Linked DNA regions of Stappia indica. The protein of the gene in region 2 binds, or shares a complex with, the protein of the main gene of each other region. Links are inferred from orthologs where the notes say so. Each region holds a gene or a part of one and is shown on either strand. Other genes may lie near its edges. The genes, in order: smc and GH266_RS02035.

Region 1 (4,316 bases), 3.5 Mb from region 2 along the record:
TCGTTCTCGTTCGGAGACATTGCTTTGGTCCCCTCTCCCGATACGCTCCGGCGTACGCCGCCGACCCCTGGAAGCCGGGCGCACCATAGTCGGCGCCCCTGCCCCTGTCAAGAACACGCAGAAAACAGCCAAACCATTGTTATAAATAAACTTTCAGAGCGTAAACCGGGCTGCGTCGAACTGTCCGACGGCGCATCTTCACAGGACCCGTGTTGCATCGCACCGTGATGACGCGACCTCAGACCGCTTCGAGGAATCGCTCGGCGGTCTGCAGATCCACCGAAACCAGCTGCGAAACGCCGCGTTCGGCCATCGTCACGCCGAACAGGCGGTTCATCCGGGCCATGGTGATGGGGTTGTGGGTGATCACCACGAAGCGGGTCGCCGTGCTGCGGGTCATCTCGTCGAGAAGGTCGCAATAGCGCTCGACATTGGCATCGTCGAGCGGCGCGTCCACCTCATCCAGCACGCAGATCGGTGCCGGGTTGGTCAGGAAGACGGCGAAGATCAGCGCCATCGCCGTCAGCGCCTGCTCGCCGCCCGACAGCAGCGTCATGGTCTGCGGCTTCTTGCCCGGCGGGCGGGCGATGATCTCCAGGCCCGCATCCAGCGGATCCTCGGCATCGACCAGCTGCAATTCGGCGGTGCCGCCGCCGAACAGATGGGTGAACAGGCGCTGGAAATGGCCGTTCACCGTCTCGAAGGCGGAGAGCAGGCGCTCGCGCGCCTCGCGGTTGATGTTGGAGATCGCCCCGCGCAGCCGCTTGATCGCCTCGATCAGGTCGTCGCGCTCGCCGACCAGCGAGCCGCGCTGCCCTTCGATCTCCGACAGTTCGTCCTCGGCGCGCAGGTTGACGCCGCCGAGACGCTCGCGCTCGGCCTTCAGCCGCTCCACCCGGCGCTCGATGCCGTCCGGCTCGGGGAGCGGCGCCCCCTCCTTCAGCCCGGCCAGTCCCGGCAGGGCCGAGACGGCAACTTCCAGCGCCTCGTCGATTCGCGCCTCGATCTCGCTCTTGCGTGCCGTGGCGGCCGTGAGCCGTTCCTCGGCGCGGATGCGCCGCTCGCGCGCCTCGCCCAGCATCGACAGCGCCTGGTGCGCCTGCCGGTCGGCCTCGCGCTGCTTTTCCTCGGCGGTGGCCAGCGCATCGTCGGCAACGCGCCGGGCTTCCTCGGCGGCCGAAATCTCGCTCAGCAGCGACCGGCGCTTGAGCTCGATATCCTCCGGCGCCTCCATCAGCTCCATGCGCTCTTCCTCGGCGGCGGCGATCCGCTCGCCCAGCACGTCGATCTGCTGGCGCGCACCGGCCGCCCGCTGGATCCAGCTGGCCCGCTCGCGGGCGATGGCCTCCAGCCGCCGGCGGCGAAGCTCGCTCTCGCGCGCCAGACCGTCGGCCGCCGCCTGCTCGCGCGACAGCGCCGCGCGCGCTTCCGCAGCTTCCGCCCGCGCGGCATCGATCGCGCCCTGCAATCCCTCGCTGCCGGAAATCTCCTCCAGCGCGGCCGCCGCCATTTCCGCCGCCTCGCGCCCTTCGGCCAGATCCCCGGCCAGCCGCTCCACGGTGGCGCGCAAGCCCGCAAGGCGCGCCTCGGCCTCCGCATGGGTGCGCTCCAGCCGCAGCACCTCCTGGCGCGCCGCATCGGCGGCAGAGCGCGCCGCACGCACGTCCTGGCGTGCGGTCTCCTCGGCATCGGCGGCCATGCGCAGCGCCGCCTCGGCCGCGGCGAAACCCTCGCGCAACGTCTCCAGCTGCTCGGCCGCCGTCTCGATTTCCAGTTCCAGCGCCGCCAGCCGGTTCTTGCGGGCAAGGCGCTGCGCGGCCGCGGTCGGCGCATCGGCGGAGACGGTGAACCCGTCCCAGCGCCACACCGCGCCCTCGCGGCTGACCAGCCGCTGTCCCGGCTTCAGCTGGCGCATCAGGCCCGCTGCCGCTCCGTCCTCGACAAGGCCGATCTGGGCAAGGCGCCGCGCCAGCGCCACTGGTGCCCTCACCACCTCGGAGAGCGGCCGGCAGCCGGCGGGAAGCTTGGGGTCACCGGAAAGCTGTTCGCCGCCGGCCGCCTCCGCGCTCCAGCGCATCGGCGCATCGCCCCCGACGGGCGCGTCGAGATCCTCGCCGAGCGCGGCGCCCAGCGCCGTCTCGAAGCCCGGCTCCACCGTCATCGCCTCGACCACGGCCGGCCACTCGCCGGCCTGTCCGGCAGACAGCACCTCCTGCAGCGTGCGCGCTTCCGTCTCCAGGCGCGACAGCGCAGCTTCCGCCTCGCTCAATGGCCGGCGCGCCGCATCGACCGCGGCGCGGTGGCTGCGGGTGCGCTCCTCGGCCTCCAGCACGCGCTCTTCGGCGAGATCGAGCCGGCCTTCGGCATCGAGCAGCGCCTCGCGTCCCATTTCGAGTGCCGGCGCGCCCTCGATATCGGCCTCCAGCGCGGCGACCTGCGCTGCCGCCTCGCCGTGCTGGGCGACCAGCCGCTCGGCCCGCTGCACCGCCGTGCGATGCGCGTCCTCCAGCTGCCGCCTGCGGGCGACGACGCCCGCCTGTTCCTGGGTCAGCGCCGACAGCCGCTCCTCGGCCGCGGCCACGACCTCGCTCGCCGCCGCAACCGAAAGGCGCGCTTCCTCGGCGCGTTCCTCCTGCGACAGGTCCTCGCCGCGCAGCTCTTCCTCTTCGTCCGCGAGCCGCGACAGGTGCTCGTCGTTCTCCGACACCAGCGCCTGCTCGCGGGCAATGTCCTGGTGCAGTTGCTGCAGGCGGCCGGTCAGGTCCGACAGGCGCTCGCGAATGCGGCGCTCTTCGCCGTCCAGCTCGTTGCGGGCGATGACCAGCCGCTGCACGGCGGCACCCGCGCGGGCCGCCGCCTCGCGCATCTCGGGCACCTTGTGAGCAGAGATCGCCTGGTTCTTCGCCGCCTCCGCCTGGGCCAGCGACACCAGCCGCACGCCCTCCTCGGCCTCCGCGAATTCGGCTTCCGCCGCCTTCAGCCTGTCGCGGCAGTCGGTCCAGCGCAGATAGTAGAGCCCGGCCTCGGCGGAGCGGATCTCGGCCGACAGGTTGCGGAAGCGGCTCGCCTGCCGGGCCTGGCGGCGCAGGCTGTCGAGCTGGCCGTCGATCTGGACCAGCACGTCCTCCAGCCGCTCCAGGTTCTGCTCGGCGGCGCGCAGGCGCAGCTCCGCCTCGTGGCGGCGCGAATGCAGGCCGGAAATGCCGGCGGCCTCTTCCAGGATCTGGCGGCGGGAGGTCGGCTTGGCGGCGATCAGCTCGCCGATCTGGCCCTGGCGCACCAGCGCGGGCGAGCGGGCGCCGGTCGAGGCGTCGGCGAACAGCAGCTGCACGTCGCGGGCGCGCACATCGCGGGAGTTGATCTTGTAGTTGGAGCCCGCCTCGCGCTCGATCCGCCGCGTCACCTCCACCGCATCGCTGTCGTTGAAGCCGGCCGGCGCGGTGCGGTCGGCATTGTCGAGGAACAGCGTGACTTCGGCGGTATTGCGGGCCGGGCGGTTGAGGCTGCCGGAGAAGATGACGTCGTCCATGCCGGACGCGCGCATGTTCTTGTAGGAGTTCTCGCCCATCACCCAGCGCAGGGCCTCGACGAGATTGGACTTGCCGCAGCCGTTCGGCCCGACGACACCCGTCAGGCCGTCGCCGATGATGAATTCCATCGGCTCGACGAAGGACTTGAAACCGAGGACGCGGAGCTTGTTGAACTTCATGGGCGCAGCGTCAGCAGGCAGCCGGCGGGGCGTTTACGCCCCGCAAGCAGGCAGCCGCCGGCGCCCGGGCACCGGCGGGGCCGGTCCTAGAGATACTTGGCAGCTTCCTTGTCGAATTCCTCAGGCGAGATCGCACCGTTGACCTTGTTGCCGTTGAAGAAGAACGTCGGCGTCGAGTTGACGCCGAACTCGCTCGAAGCACGGTCGCGCGTCGCATTGATCCCGTCAAGCAGAGCCTGATCGGTCAGGACCTTTTCGAAGCTTTCCTGGGTGAAGCCGATCTGCTTGGCGAAATTCAGCAGCGAGTTGTACGGGTCCGGGGTGAAGGCCCAGGCGCGCTGCTCGGCGAACATGAAGTCGACCACCTCGAAATATTTGTCCTCCGGCACCGAGCGCGCCAGCATGAAGGCGGCCGAGGCGACGGGGTCGAGCGGGAACTCGCGGAAGACGAAGCGCGCCTTGCCGGTCTCCACATACTCCTTCTTGAGATGCGGATAGGTGGTCTTGTGGAAGTTGGCGCAGTGGCCGCAGGTCATCGAGGCATATTCCACGATGGTGAGCGGCGCGTCCTCGTTGCCCAGCACCTTGTCGGGAAGCGTGCCCGGCT
Region 2 (3,131 bases):
AGGAGGGCGGCCGGGTGCGCCGCCTGCGCCCGCCGCTGGTCGGCGACTATCCGGCCGGGGCGATCTACGGGCAGCTGCTTGCCACCAACCGCGAGGCGGGCCTGCGGGCCGCGTTTCTCGGCGGCCAGCTGATCGGCACGGACCTGCTCGAGATGGGCATCACCGTCGACTGCGCGCCGATCCTCGACGTGCCGGTGGCCGGGACGAGCGATGCCATCGGCGACCGCGCCTATGCCGCAGGGCCAGAGGAGGTCGCGGCCATCGGCCGGGCCTTTGCCGACGGGCTGCTGGCGGCCGGCGTGCTGCCGGTGATCAAGCACATGCCGGGTCACGGCCGGGCGACGGTGGACAGCCACTATCATCTGCCGGTGGTGGAGGCGGGACTGGCCGAGCTGGAGGAGACGGATTTCGCGCCGTTTCGGGCGCTTGCCGACCTGCCGCTCGGGATGACCGCGCATGTCATCTTCACCGCGGTCGACCCCGAGCGCCCGGCCACCCAGTCGGCGCGGGTGATCGAGAAGATCGTGCGCGGGGCCATCGGCTTCGACGGGCTGCTCATGAGCGACGACCTGTCGATGAAGGCGCTCGGCGGCGAGGTGGGCGAGCGGGTGGAGCTGTTGTTTGCCGCCGGCTGCGACATGGCGCTCCACTGCAACGGCGAGATGGCGGAGATGGTCGCGGTGGCCGGCGCGAGCCCGGACCTGTCGGGCAAGGCGCTGGAACGGGCGCAGGCGGCGCTGCGGGCAGTGCCGCAACCGGCGCCGCTCGATCGGCGGGCAGCGCGCGCCGAATTCGACGCCTTGCTGGCGGAGGCGCGCGCTCTGTCCTAAAAGGGAACCCTGACAAAGTCCGGCCCGGCGACCGATCCGGGCGGTTCGGGCGAGGCAGCTGGGGGCAGGGGTGCAGGACACCTTTTTCGAGGATCCGGATCCGGCAAGCGTTGCGTCTGACCGCGCGACGACGGACCCGGCGCTGGTGGTGGATGTCGACGGCTTCGAAGGGCCGCTCGACCTGCTGCTGACGCTCGCCCGCAAGCAGAAGGTCGATCTCGCCCGCATCTCGATCCTGGCATTGGTCGAGCAGTATCTGGAATTCGTCGCCGAGGCGCGGCGGCTGCGGCTGGAGCTGGCGGCCGACTATCTGGTGATGGCGGCCTGGCTCGCCTACCTGAAATCGCGGCTGCTGATCCCCGAGCAGAAGGAAGAGGACCAGCTCTCCGGCGAGGAGATGGCGGCAGCGCTGGCCTTTCGCCTGCGGCGGCTGGAGGCGATGCGCAAGGCGGCGGAAAAGCTGATGAACCGCAACCGGCTGGGCCGGGACATCTTCGCGAGGGGACGGCCCGAGGCGGTGTCGATTGCCCGGCGCAGCGCCTGGTCGGCGACGCTCTACGACTTGCTCATCGCCTATGCGGCGCAGCGCCAGCGGACCTCCGTCACCTCCGTCCAGGTGCGCCGGCGCACCGTCTGGTCGCTGCAGGAAGCGCGCGACCTGCTGATGCGGATTGTCGGATTGCATATGGACTGGATGCCTCTGGATGCCTATCTGTCGAAGTATATCGGTGATGGCAGCAAGGCGAGCACCGTGCGGGCCAGCACCTTTTCGGCAAGTCTCGAACTCGTGCGCGAGGGAGAGCTTGAATTGCGCCAGGCAGAGCCGTTCGCCCCGCTCTACCTGAGACGCAGGCCCGATCCGGGCGAGCGCGGACCCGCCGAGGGGGCGCCAGCGCCGGAAACCGGCGAAGAGAACGAGGCGTGACGTGACGAGCGGCCGGGAGCAGGCAGCGCAGGGCGACGAGGTAGTGCGGGACGAAACGGACGGCGAGTTGCCGCTCGACGACCTGCAGGCAATGCCCGAACCCTCGCCGGAAAGCGGACTGCGCATGGCGGAAGCGCTGCTCTTCGCCTCGCGCGACCTGCTCAGCGTCGAGGAGATCGCGGCAAGGTTGCCGGCCGGCACCAACGTTCGCGCCTTGATAGACACGCTTCGCCGCGCCTATGCGACCCGCGGCGTGAATGTTGTGGAAATCGGCGGAAAATTCGGATTTCGCACGGCCGAGGATCTCGCCTATCTGCTGGCGCGCGAGCAGGTGGAGGATCGCAAGCTTTCGCGCGCCGCGCTGGAGACGCTGGCGATCATCGCCTATCACCAGCCGGTGACGCGGGCGGAGATCGAGGAGATCCGCGGCGTGTCGACCTCGAAGGGCACGCTCGACGTGCTGATGGAAACCGGCTGGATCCGCATGCGCGGGCGGCGAAGGACGCCGGGACGGCCGGTGACCTACGGCACGACGGAAGGATTCCTGGAGCATTTCATGCTGACTTCGGTCGGCGACCTGCCGGGGCTCGAGGAACTGAAGGGCTCCGGCCTGCTCGACAGCGCCGTGCCGGCCGGGTTCACCGTGCCGGTGCCTGACGATTCCTCGGACCTTCGGGACGAGGAAGACCCGATCGACGAGGCTGAATTGTTCGATTTGATGCAAGACGAAGACGAGCCGCACCATGACCGCGACGATTGACGCAAGGCAGGCCGAGGCGCCGGTCCGGCGCTGGGGCACGCGCGGCACGGCCGGCGCGACCATCGCGGCGCGGCTGAGCTTCGAGGCCGTGAGCCATTCCTACGGTCACCTGGCGGCCGTGCGCTCGGTCTCGCTGACCGTGGAGCCGGGCGAGGTGCTGTGCCTGCTCGGCCATTCGGGTTGCGGCAAGACCACCTTGCTGCGCATCGCCGCCGGGGTGGAGCGCCAGTCGTCGGGGCGGGTGCTAATCAATGAGCGCGAGGTGGCCGGACCGCAGGTGTTCCTGCCGCCGGAGCGGCGCGGCGTCGGCCTGATGTTCCAGGATTATGCGCTGTTCCCGCATCTGACGATTGCCGAAAACGTCGCCTTCGGGCTGACGCATATGGGCCGCAATGAAGCACGTCAGACCGCCCTGACGGCGCTGACCCGGGTGGGGCTCGCCTCGCATGCGGGCGATCACCCGCACGCCCTGTCGGGCGGCGAGCAGCAGCGCGTGGCGCTGGCCCGCGCGATTGCGCCGCGGCCGGGCGTGCTGTTGATGGACGAGCCGTTCTCCGGCCTCGACCGGCGGCTGCGCGACACGGTGCGCGACGAGACGCTGGCGGTGCTGCGCGAG

What was found.
Region 1: the proteins of GH266_RS02035 (region 2) and smc are in contact, whole or in part, in a crystal structure (PDB 3ZGX), measured with the Bacillus subtilis proteins. The link is inferred for Stappia indica from one-to-one orthologs.

What each region holds. Positions count from the first base shown.
Region 1 is NZ_CP046908.1:3,965,199-3,969,514, reverse strand. The notes cover bases 39-4,050. They hold smc (chromosome segregation protein SMC), read right to left. Parts: upstream 3,710-4,050; coding sequence 239-3,709; downstream 39-238. Other genes in these bases: GH266_RS18490 (DsbA family protein), read right to left, coding at 3,796-4,050. Outside these bases: GH266_RS18500 (AtpZ/AtpI family protein), read right to left, coding at 1-20; more of GH266_RS18490, read right to left, coding at 4,051-4,316. UniProt on the Bacillus subtilis protein: Required for chromosome condensation and partitioning.
Region 2 is NZ_CP046908.1:436,385-439,515, reverse strand. The notes cover bases 1-2,827. They hold GH266_RS02035 (segregation and condensation protein A), read left to right. Parts: upstream 1-900; coding sequence 901-1,755; downstream 1,756-2,827. Other genes in these bases: GH266_RS02025 (ABC transporter ATP-binding protein), read left to right, coding at 2,499-2,827; scpB (SMC-Scp complex subunit ScpB), read left to right, coding at 1,847-2,515; nagZ (beta-N-acetylhexosaminidase), read left to right, coding at 1-830. In the rest of the region: more of GH266_RS02025, read left to right, coding at 2,828-3,131. UniProt on the Bacillus subtilis protein: Participates in chromosomal partition during cell division. May act via the formation of a condensin-like complex containing Smc and ScpB that pull DNA away from mid-cell into both cell halves.